Regions from separate parts of the Acidovorax sp. M2(2025) genome, predicted to be linked through region 1. Evidence: predicted binding sites of a transcription regulator. Region 1 holds the regulator's gene; the other holds the start of a gene.
The links. The regulator sigma-54, encoded in region 1, starts transcription at its own class of promoters, with help from an activator protein. The targets are predictions, from matches to a motif close to TGGCANGNAANCTGCTTT.
Positions count from the first base shown of each region.

Region 2: a site for sigma-54 is predicted at 3,124-3,141, ahead of nifB (nitrogenase cofactor biosynthesis protein NifB). Genes of this name have one in related genera too.

Region 1 is NZ_CP186262.1:4,654,491-4,660,190, forward strand. Features, by position in the region: gene ACOYR3_RS21380 (THUMP domain-containing class I SAM-dependent RNA methyltransferase) at 1-1,164, opposite strand, end outside; gene ACOYR3_RS21385 (acyl-CoA thioesterase) at 1,203-1,640, opposite strand; gene ACOYR3_RS21390 (RNA polymerase factor sigma-54) at 1,726-3,315, opposite strand; gene lptB (LPS export ABC transporter ATP-binding protein) at 3,347-4,135, opposite strand; gene lptA (lipopolysaccharide transport periplasmic protein LptA) at 4,156-4,809, opposite strand; gene ACOYR3_RS21405 (thiol:disulfide interchange protein DsbA/DsbL) at 4,919-5,575, opposite strand; gene ACOYR3_RS21410 (SPOR domain-containing protein) at 5,643-5,700, opposite strand, start outside.
Region 2 is NZ_CP186262.1:1,923,102-1,928,801, forward strand. Features, by position in the region: gene ACOYR3_RS08855 (IscS subfamily cysteine desulfurase) at 1-664, opposite strand, end outside; gene nifA (nif-specific transcriptional activator NifA) at 955-2,676, shown strand; gene nifB (nitrogenase cofactor biosynthesis protein NifB) at 3,185-4,780, shown strand; gene ACOYR3_RS08870 (4Fe-4S binding protein) at 4,844-5,038, shown strand; gene ACOYR3_RS08875 (HesB/IscA family protein) at 5,044-5,448, shown strand; gene ACOYR3_RS08880 (hypothetical protein) at 5,474-5,700, shown strand, end outside.

The DNA.
Region 1 (5,700 bases):
CTCCTTCAGGCGCATCTTGCCGGGCAGCTTGAGGTCGGGCGTGAGCATCCAGGCCGTCCAGCCGCTGTAGTTTTTCTTCCAGTGCGCGGCCAGCTGGCTGAAGAACTCGCCGCCGTCCTCGGTCTGCGCCGCTTCGCGGCCCACGGCTTCGCCGCGGGCGCGGTCGGCCGCGCGTTCGCTGGCGTTGCGGCCTGCGCTGCCGGCGGCGGCAATGCGCTCGCCGTAGGGCGGGTTCAGCAGCATCACGCCGGGCTGATCGCAGGGCGGCATGCGCTGCAGCGCGTCGCCGCCGCGCAGCTGCACGGCCTGGGCCACGCCGGCACGCTCGGCATTGCGCTGGGCAAAGTCGACCATGCGGAAGGCCACATCACTGCCAAAAATGGGGACGGGGCTTGCCTGCACTGCGCCGGCAGCTTCATTTTTAATAGCAGTCCAGACATGGGCCTGGAACGGCAGCAGCTTCTCGAACGCAAAGCGCCGCTGCAGGCCCGCCGGGATGCGGCAGGCGATCTGCGCGGCCTCCACGACGATGGTGCCGCTGCCGCAGCAGGGGTCGTACAGCGGCCGGGGGTCGTCGCCGTGCGGGTCCCAGCCGCTGGCGGCGATCATGGCGGCGGCCAGGGTTTCCTTGAGCGGGGCATCGCCCTTGTCTTCGCGCCAGCCGCGCTTGAACAGCGGCTCGCCGCTGGTGTCGATGTACAGCGTGGCCTCGTCGGTGGTCAGGTGCAGGTGGATGCGCACGTCGGGCCACTGGGTGTTCACGTCGGGGCGCACGCCGCTCTTGTGGCGGAAGCGGTCGGCCACCGCGTCTTTCACGCGCAGGCCGGCAAAGTTCAGGCTGGTCAGCGGGCTGTGCTGGGCCGTCACTTCCACCTTGAAGGTCTGGCGCGTGGTGAACCAGATTTCCCAGGCCACGTCGCTGGCCAGGGCGTACAGGTCGTTTTCGGAGCGGTAGGGCCGGTGCGCCAGCTGTACCAGCACGCGCTGCGCCAGGCGGCTGTGCAGATTCAGCAGCAGCGCGTCGCGCCACGAGGCGCGCAGCAGCACGCCGCCGCGGCCCACCAGCAGGTCCTGGCCCGTGAGTCCGGTGATGCCGTGCACCTCGTCGGCCAGGAAGCCTTCCACGCCGGCAGCGCAAGGCAGAAAAAGTTGGAGTTGGTTCATGGGAAAGGCGAGGATACGCGCTCGGCAGGCGCGGGGGGTCAGGCTGCCGCGCGCGCCAGCAGGAGCTGGCGGATGGATTCGGGAATCGGCGCCACCTTGCGGTCGGCCTGGCCAATGAACACGATCCCGATCTTGCCGCGCGCCACTTCGCGGCCGGAGGCCTTTTCAGCCATGCGGAACACGAGGTCGAAACCATAGCGGTTGAAGTCCGCCGGCGCCATGTCCACCCGCAGGGTTTCGCCGTGGAACGCCTCGGACTTGTACTGGGCCACGATATCGCCCACCACGATGGACAGGCCGCCCACGTCCGCCTCGGGGTAGCCCAGCGACTGGAAGAAGCGCACCCGCGCTTCGGACACCAGGCTGAGCAGTTGGGCGTTGTCCAGGTGCCCGCCCTGGTTCACGTGGCTGATGTAGATCTGCAGCTCGGTGGCAAAGCCGAAGTGGGCGGGAAGGTCGAAAACAATGCGGGCCATGGAGACGTACGGTCGGTGAAATCAAAGAAGTCCGGCTGCGGCGCACGGAGCCAATCCGCCGGCGCGCCCAGGCCGCGAAGGCCGGCTACAGCGCCTTGCGCAGGTTGGCCGGCGCAATCTTGAGCGCCTCGCGGTACTTGGCCACGGTGCGGCGCGCGCATTCGATGCCCTGCTCCTTGAGCATCTCGGCGATCTGGCTGTCCGACAGGGGCTTGGACGGGTTCTCGGCCGCCACGAACTGCTTGATGAGCGCCCGCACGGCCGTGCTCGACGCGTTGCCGCCGGTCTCGGTGCCCAGGCCCGAGCCGAAGAAGTACTTCAGCTCGTAGGTGCCCACGGGCGTGGCCATGTACTTGGAGGTGGTCACGCGGCTGATGGTGGACTCGTGCAGGCCCAGCTCGTCGGCGATGTCGCGCAGCACCAGCGGCCGCATGGCCAGCTCGCCGTGGGTGAAGAAGTTCTTTTGCCGCTCGACGATGGCGCGCGAGACCCGCAGGATGGTGTCAAAGCGCTGCTGGATGTTCTTGATGAACCAGCGCGCCTCCTGCAGCCGCTGCTGCAGCCCCTGGTGGCCCTCGCCGCCCTTGTGGCCGCGCAAGGCGCCGGCGTAGATGTCGTGCACCCGCAGGCGCGGCATCACGTCGGGGTTGAGGGTGACGATGAAGTTCTGCTGCCCGCTGCTGCCGTTGGCCCGCCCGGCTTTGCGCACGATGACGTCGGGCACGATGATGTTGCGTTCCACGTCGGCGAACCGGCGGCCCGGCCGCGGCTCCAGCCGCGCGATGAGGGCCATGGCGGCGCGCGTGCGCTCCTCGGTATCGCCGCACAGCTGCGTCAGGCGGCGGATGTCGCGGCGGGCCAGCATCTCCAGCGGCTGCTGGCAGATGCGCAGCGCGGTCTGCACGGTGGCCGGATCGGCATCGCTGTCCTCGTCGGCGGCCAGCGCGGCAAGCTGCAGCGTGAGGCATTCGGCCAGGTTGCGCGCGCCCACGCCCACCGGCTCCAGGCTTTGCAGCAGCCGCAGCGCCACGGTGAAGCGGTGCACCAGCTCCTCGATCTGCTCCAGGTCGTCCGGGCCGGCCAGGCTCGTGGCCAGCTCTTCCAGCGGGTCTTCCAGGTAGCCGTCGTCGTTCAGCGATTCGATCAGGAAGCGCAGCGCGGCCGTGTCCACCTCCGACAGCCGCAGGGACAGCGCCTGGCGGTGCAGGAAGGCCGTGAGCGATTCGTGGCTGCGGGCCAGTTCGGTGGCGTCGGCCTCGTCGCCCTCCGCGTCGTTGCGCGTGCGCGGCGGTGCGTCACCGCCCCACTCCGCGTCGTTGGGCGCCATGTCCACCGTGCCGTCGCCGCTCCAGTCCGGCTCTTCGGCGGAAGCGCTCGGGGATTCGGACTCCGAGGGGGCTTCCGCGCTGGTGCTGCTTGCGCTGGCAGCTCCTGAATAGATAGCATCTTCGGCGCTGTAGTCGTCGGGCTGGGCCGGGGTGTTCTCCGCGTCCAGGCCGAACTCCTCGCGCGGCGCCTCGTCCGCGGTGCGCTCGAGGAAAGGGTTGTCGTCGAGCATCTGCTCGACTTCCTGCGACAGCTCCAGGGTGGACAACTGCAGCAGCCGGATGGATTGCTGCAGCTGCGGCGTGAGTGCGAGATGCTGCGAGACGCGCAGCGAAAGACCCGGTTTCATTGACACGAAAGGACCAGCGTGGAGGCCATGCCTACATCCTGAAATGTTCGCCGAGGTAGACGCGGCGCACCTCGGCGTTGTCCACGATCTCGGAAGGCGTGCCCTGCGCCAGCACGCGGCCGTCGCTGATGATGAACGCGTGGTCGCAAATGCCCAGGGTCTCGCGCACGTTGTGGTCGGTGATGAGCACGCCGATGCCCCGCGCCTTGAGAAAGCCGATGATGCGCTGGATCTCGATCACCGCGATCGGGTCGATGCCGGCGAACGGCTCGTCCAGCAGGATGAAGCGCGGCTGCGTGGCCAGCGCGCGGGCGATCTCCACACGGCGGCGCTCGCCCCCGGACAGCGCCAGGGCCGGCGACGCGCGCAGATGGTCCACGCGCAGCTCCTGCAGCAGGGCCGTGAGCCGCTCTTCGATGGCGCCGCGCGACAGCGGCTGGCCGTCGTCGCCGCGCTGCAGCTCCAGCACGGCGCGCACGTTCTCCTCCACGCTGAGCTTGCGGAAGATGGACGCTTCCTGCGGCAGGTACGACAGCCCCAGCCGCGAGCGGCGGTGGATGGGCATGTGCGCCACCGACTGGCCGTCGATGCGGATGTCGCCCGCGTCGCTGCGCACCAGGCCCACGATCATGTAGAACGAGGTGGTCTTGCCCGCGCCGTTGGGGCCCAGCAGGCCCACGACCTCGCCCTTTTGCACGACCAGCGAAACGTCCTGCACCACCTTGCGGCTGCCGTAGGACTTGGCCAGGTGCTGCACCTCCAGGCGGCTGCCCGCCGCGGTGTCCGGCCCGGACCGGCTCCCCGCGGATGCGCCGGGGATGGTGTTGACGGCGGCCTCGCTCACTGGGAGCCGCCACCAAGGCTGTTGCTGGGCCGCAGCGCCGGCGCCGAAGCCGGTGCTGCGGCGGCTGGCGGCGCCTTGGCCGCCGGCGGGTCCTTGGGCGCCAGCACCGCGCGCACGCGGCTGCCCGGGGCCGGCGTCTCGCCGGACGCGCCCGCGGCGTTGCGCTTGCCATCCACCGTGAAGACGTCGGTGAGGTTGTTGTAGACGATGACCGCACCCGTGATCTCGTCGCTCAGCTCGGCGCCCCGGTAGCGGCGCAACTCCGCGCGGGTGACGAAGCGCACGTTGTCGGAGCGGCCGTCGTACTCGATGACCTCGCTTTCGCCTTCGATGAACTCGTCGGGGGCGCCGGGCAGGGTGTCGCGCTTTTGCCGGAAGAACGCCCGCTTGCCGGGCTCGGCCGTGACCACGCCGTGCTGGTAGCCCTCGGCATCCTGGCGCACGTCCAGCCGCGCGCCGCGCAGCACGATGGAACCCTTGGTCATGACCACGCGGCCGGTGAACACGCTGGTCTGCTTGAGCTCGTCATGCCGCAGGGCATCGGCCTCGATGTTCATGGGCTTGGCGCGGTCGGCCTTTTCAGCATGGGCCGCACCGAAGGCGCCGGCCAGGGCCGCGAGCAGGAGGATCGGAAAAAGGCGGTGGTTCATAGGGCACGAATCTTGCAAACGATTGTAGCCACGCCTTGGCGTTCCTCCATGAAAAAAGCCCGCACATGCGGGCTTTTGGCCGAGGGATTGCGCGCGGGGCGGAAAAGCGTCAGGCTTTGCGCGCCGTGGCGGCCAGGTGTTCCACCACCTGCAGCACGTTCTGCATGCTGCCGGCCATGGTGCCGTCGGTGTAGTACTTGCCGGCCACGCCCATCGAAGGCACGCCTTCCACGCCGTAGGCGTCCTGCAGCTGCGAGGCGCGGCGCACCTGGTTCGACACGGTGAACGAGGTGTAGACCTCCTTGAACTTCGCAGCGTCCACGCCCTGCTGGGCCACCCAGGCAAAGATCTCGTCGTCCTTGGCCAGCTTTTGCTTTTCCGCGTGGATGGCGCGGAAGACCTTGGCGTGCAAGGCGTCGAGCTTGCCCATGCCTTCGAGCGTGTAGTACAGCTTTTGCTGCGGCACGAAGCTGGCGTTGAACGCCACGGGCACGCGGCGGATGGACAGGTCCTTGGGCGCGGCCTTCACCCAGGCGTCCAGCGTGGGCTCGAAGACATTGCAGTGGGGGCAGCTGTACCAGAAGAACTCGATCACATCGACCTTGCCGGCCGGCGCGTCAGGCGCCACGGGCTTGTCCAGCCGCTTGTAGTCCTTGCCTTCCTTGAACTGGCGGGGCTGGGCCAGCGCAGGGGTGGCCACGGGCAGCGCCAGGGCGGAAGCGGCGACCGCCGATGCGGCGGACAAAGAAAACTCACGGCGTTTCATCACAAAGACTCTCCTGTTCAGGTGTTGGGGGAATGGAGCCATGCCCCGGCAAAAAGTTCAGCCACCGTCAGCGCTGCACGCGCACCAGGGCCGATTCCACGCCGGCGCCGTCCAGCTTCTCCTTG
Region 2 (5,700 bases), 2.1 Mb from region 1:
CCTTGGGTCCATAGATCTTATGGGCCGAGAGCGACATCAGGTCCACGGGCAGGCGGTCCAGGTCAATGGCCACTTTGCCAGCGGCTTGCGCTGCATCCACATGCAGCAGCGCGCCCTTATCGCGGCAGATCGCCCCCAGGGCTGCAATGTCCTGGATCACTCCGGTTTCGTTGTTCACGAACATGACGGAGGCCAGCACGGTATCGGGGCGCAAGGACGCTTTGAACTGGTCCAGGTCCAGCAGACCGCTGGGCAGCACCGGCAGCACCGTGACCTCGAAACCCTCGCGCTCCAGCTCACGCATGCTGTCGAGCACCGCCTTGTGCTCGGTGGCCACCGTCACCAGGTGCTTTCCCTTGGCCTTGTAAAAGTGGGCTGCGCCCTTGAGTGCGAGGTTGTTGGACTCGGTGGCGCCTGAGGTCCAGACGATCTCCCGGGGATCCGCATTGATCAGGGCGCACACCTGTTCGCGGGCCAGCTCGACCGCTTCTTCTGCGACCCAGCCATAGGCGTGCGAGCGGCTGGCGGGGTTACCGAACTGCCCGGTCAGGTAGGGCCACATCTTGGTTGCGACGCGGGGATCGACCGGGGTCGTGGCGGCGTAATCCAGATAAATCGGCAAGGTTGAGCGGGCGCTGGCGTGGCAGAGGCTGTCGTCCGACATGGCGGGCTCCTGGAAATGCGGTTACAGCCCCTTTTGCAACTTCGATGCCATCCCGTTTTGTTGCTTTATTGGCGGTTGAGCGGCCTGTTGTGTGCGCTTTGTGCCGAGCCAGACGCATGTGCGAGGGTGCGCTTGTCGGGTTTGTTGCAAATGCCTGAAAGCCGGTCTGGGTGAACGGCGGCTGCGGAGGCCGGCGGCACGGTTATTGCACGATCCGGTCAAGGTCGTTGCCTTTGCGGCGGATTCCCTCCGCTGGTGCACCCCGATGACGTCAAAGAGATGGGAGTCCCATCGTGAATACACAACCTCACCTGGTCCGTCGAGAATTGGACGCGGTCTACGAAGTCGGCAAGACCCTGGCTACTTCGCTGGATGTTCACAAGACTTTCCGCGAGGCACTGAATTACCTCACCCATGCCTTCGACTGGCGCCGCGCGTTTGTCGTGATTGCGGACGGCGAAAGCCAGCTGTCAGGCCTGTGTGCCATCGGTTTGACCCAGGCCGAGCAGCAGCGCCTGCATTTTGAATCGGGCGAAGGCATCGTCGGCCGCGTTTTTTCCAGCGGCATGCCGGCCACGGTGCCCGATGTGCGCGCTGAGCCCCTGTTCCTCAATCGCACCGGCGGTGCCGATCAGAGCCCCGGAATCCCCGTGGCCATGCTCGCCACGCCGATTCGCGCCGATCACCGCACGCTGGGGGTGCTCGTCATCGATTGCCTTAACCCCGAGGAGCGGCGGGTGTTTGCCGAAGACTTGCGCTTGCTGCGCATGGTGGCCACGTTGATGGGGCAGTCGCTGCTCCTGCACCGCAGCGTCACCGCTGCCCATGAAACGCTGCAGGACGAGAGCCGCCGCATGCACAAGGCACTGGGCGGGCAGCGCGCGAAGCTTGAGCAGGTGGTGGGCGTGTCCAAGCCCATGCTCAAGGTCTTCGATCAGATTCATCAGGTGGCTCCTTCGCGTACCACGGTGCTGCTGCGCGGCGAAAGCGGCACGGGGAAAGAAGTCATGGCCCGTGCCATCCACAGCCTCTCGCCGCGCGCCAAGGAGCCCTTTGTGGGCGTCAACTGCGCAGCGCTTACGGAATCGCTGCTGGAGAGCGAGCTTTTTGGCCACGAGAAGGGCGCCTTCACCGGGGCCCAGGGCCAGCGCAAGGGGCGCTTCGAAATGGCCCACGGCGGCACGCTGTTTCTGGACGAAATCGGCGACATCTCGGCGGCGTTCCAAGCCAAATTGCTGCGGGTGCTGCAAGAGCGCAGCTTCGAGCGTGTGGGCGGGGGGGCTGCGGTGAAGGTGGACGTGCGGTTGATCCTCGCAACCAACCGGAACCTGGAGCGCATGGTGCAGGCCGGCGAGTTCCGTGCAGATCTTTACTACCGTATCAACGTGGTCAGCATCCAGCTGCCGCCGCTGCGTGAGCGCCGCGAGGACATTCCCGCCATGGCGCAGCATTTTCTCGACCGCTTCAACCGCGAAAACGGCAAGACCACCCGCTTCAGCCCCGAGGCCATGCGCGTGCTGGCCAGCTGCTACTGGCCAGGCAACGTGCGTGAGCTGGAGAACTGCGTCGAGCGCACGGCCACCATGGCGGGCGACAACATCATCACCGACCTGGCCTTCCCATGTCGCGAGAACCGCTGCTTGACGCAGGTGCTCCACCACATTGAGCGTGAAGATGCCGTGCGCCCCAGCCGCCTGGCTGAAATTCCCATCACCGAAGTACCGACAGCTCCGCCGCCACGTCTGCCCACCATCGGTGACGGGGAGTCCGCCGACGCAGGCTTTGGGGAGACGCCGGAGGAGGGCGCTGCAGGCGCCCTGTTGCCGGTCTCGGTCGGCGCCGCAGCAGGCGGCCGTGTGGACGACAAGCCTGACGGCGAGCGCGAGCGCCTGATCTGGGCGATGGAGCGCTGTGGCTGGGTGCAGGCCAAGGCGGCCCGGCTGCTCAAGATCACGCCGCGTCAGATGGGGTACGCGCTGCAGAAGCACGGGATCGAAGTGCGAAAGTTCTGAAGGCATGCGGCGCAGAGCCTGCCAGGCCCTCCAGCGTGCATGACGTCGTCCATTCGAGCGTGAGCCGCACGGCGGATGGTTCGGGCGCAACGCCAGTGGGCTTCTCCCGTCGGGAGGCTGCCGCCAAACCCAAGGCATGCCACGGCCCCAATGGTGGGGCCGGTCCTTGTTTGCCCTCTACGCGCAATGTGCTCTTCGGTCTATGCCGGCCCTCGTTCGAGCGGCGGCGTGGCTTGTCTTGGGCCGCTCCGCTGAGTGCTTGATCTCCATTGAAGCTACGTGCGCCGAGGTGAACGCACGATGCCTGCGGCTGTGTTCAACGGTGGAAGGAGCTGCGATGTTTCGTTTGTCGCATCCCCGACGAACCGTGCGCTACGCGCCGTGAAGTGTACCGGGTGCGACAACGTGAGGCGATGCTAGTTCGTTGATTCATAAGGGAATTTTCGATGGCACGGATTTCGCTGATACCCCTTCAAGCGGCCATGGTCGGCCGCATGGAAGGGGCTTCATGTCGACAAGCAGCGCTTCAGTGGGGGCCGTGCCTGCAAAGACGTATCTGTCCATCGGCTCGATCAAGCCGCTGGGCACCAAGCTGGGAGTGCCCGAGTCCGGCGGCGGATGCGGTACGTCTGGGGGCGAGGGCAAGGCCAGCTGTGGTTCGTCGGACGGACCCGATGACATGCCGGCCGAGATCTGGGACAAGGTGAAGAACCATCCCTGTTATTCCGAAGAGGCCCACCATCACTACGCGCGTATGCACGTCGCTGTAGCACCGGCATGCAACATCCAGTGCAACTACTGCAACCGTAAATACGACTGCTCCAACGAGAGCCGCCCTGGCGTGGTGAGCCAGAAGCTCACACCCGAGCAAGCCGTCAAAAAAGTGGTGGCGGTGGCGAGCGAGATTCCGCAGATGACGGTATTGGGCGTGGCCGGCCCGGGTGATTCCCTGGCCAATCCCAAGAAGACATTCGAAACATTCCGCAGGTTGCAGGAGCAGGCCCCCGACATCAAGCTGTGCATCTCGACCAACGGTCTGGCGCTGCCGGACTACGTGGACGAGATCTGCAAGTACAACGTGGACCATGTGACCATCACCATCAACATGGTGGACCCGGCCGTGGGCGAGAAGATCTACCCTTGGATCTTCTGGGACCACCGGCGGGTGACCGGCTATGAGGCTGCAAAGATCCTGCACGAGCGGCAGATGCTCGGTCTGGAAATGCTGACTGCGCGTGGCGTTCTCACCAAAATCAATTCGGTGCTGATTCCGGGCATCAATGACGAGCACCTGATCGAGGTGAACCGCGAGGTGAAAAAGCGCGGCGCCTTCCTGCACAACATCATGCCGCTCATCAGCGAGGCCGAGCATGGAACGGTGTTTGGGCTGACGGGTCAGCGCGGCCCGTCGGCGCAAGAACTCAAAACCGTGCAAGACGCCTGCATGGGTGGCGCCAATCTCATGCGCCACTGCCGCCAGTGCCGCGCCGACGCCGTGGGCCTGCTGGGTGAGGACCGTTCGGATGAGTTCACGCTCGACAGGATCGAAGAGATGGAGGTCGTGTACGACCTCGACAAGCGCCGCGCCTACCAGGAAAAGGTCGAAGCCGAGCGCCAGGCGCAGCACGCGGCGAAGCAGGGTGCATTGGCCGCGGGCGCAGCCGTTGCAGTGGACCCGGACCTGAAGGTGCTCGTGGCCGTCGCTACCAAAGGCGGCGGCCGGGTCAACGAGCATTTTGGCCACGTCACGGAGTTCCAGATCTTTGAAGTCAGCGCCGCCGAGGCCCTGTTTGTCGGCCACCGCCGGGTCGACCTGTATTGCCAGGGCGGCTATGGCGACGAGGAGCAGTTGCCCAGCGTGGTCAAGGCCATCAACGACTGCCATGCGGTGCTGGTCGCCAAGATTGGCGCCTGTCCGCGCGACGAACTGAGCGCGGCCGGCATCGAGCCGGTCGAACAGTTCAGCGGCGAGTTCATCGAGAAGGCCGCACTCGGCTGGTTCAGCGGCTACTGCCAACGCGTCGCGGCCGGCGAAATCGCGTACCAAAGCCGCGGCGATGCGCAGATTCGCCAAGGCGCGTTTACCGGTCTGGCTGCCGCCTGAGCAGGTTGCACCCGCCACACATTTTCCCCACGCTTTCGCCCCACCCCCTGAAGGAGAACCACCATGGCCCTCAAGATCATCGCCTCCACCTGCACCGCCTGCTCGGCCTGCGAACCCGAGTGTCCCAACGTCGCGATCCGCGAAAAGGGCGGCACCTACATCATCGATCCGGCCAAGTGCACGGAGTGCGCCGACCAGTACGACTCGCCCCAGTGCCAGGCCGTTTGCCCGGTCGATGGCTGCATTGTGAAGGCCTGAAGACCATGTCCGCCCAATTCACCCTGACGGCGGCCGCCGAGAAATTCATCGGCCGCATCGTGCGCTTCTCGGGCTTGCCCGCAGGCGCTGGCCTGAGCCTGCGGGTCAGTCCAGGCGGCTGCTCGGGCTACAGCGCGGAGTTCGCCGCTGCGGCCGGTCCCAAGGAGGGCGAGCAGGTGTTCGAGGTTTCGGGCCTGAGGCTGTTTCTGGCGGCCGAGAGCCGCCTGCTGCTGGACGGCGTGACCATCGACTTCACGGAGACAGCCACGTCGTCGGGGCTGAACTTCATCAACCCCAACCAGGCGGCCTGCGGCTGCAGCAGTGCGGAAAACGCCGGGCCTGCAGGGGTGGCAAAAATCGAGATTGGTGCGATTGGCCGCGGCGGCCGAACCGCCACACTCACCCCCTGACGCCCTGGGCACACCGGGATCCGCCGTGAATGCCGCCCTTGACCATGACTTCGAAGCCGCTGCCGCGGCGTTCGCCGCCGCGGTCATCGGCGGTCAGCTTGCAGCGCCGGTGGAAGCCTTGATTGCCCAGGCCGGCGCGCTACGCGACCAGCCAGAGAAAGCCCTGCCGCTGCTGGAGCGCGCCCGGGCGCTGGCACCTCGGCACCCTGTGCCGCTGATTGCGATCTACCGCTTTCACTTCTATGGGCACGC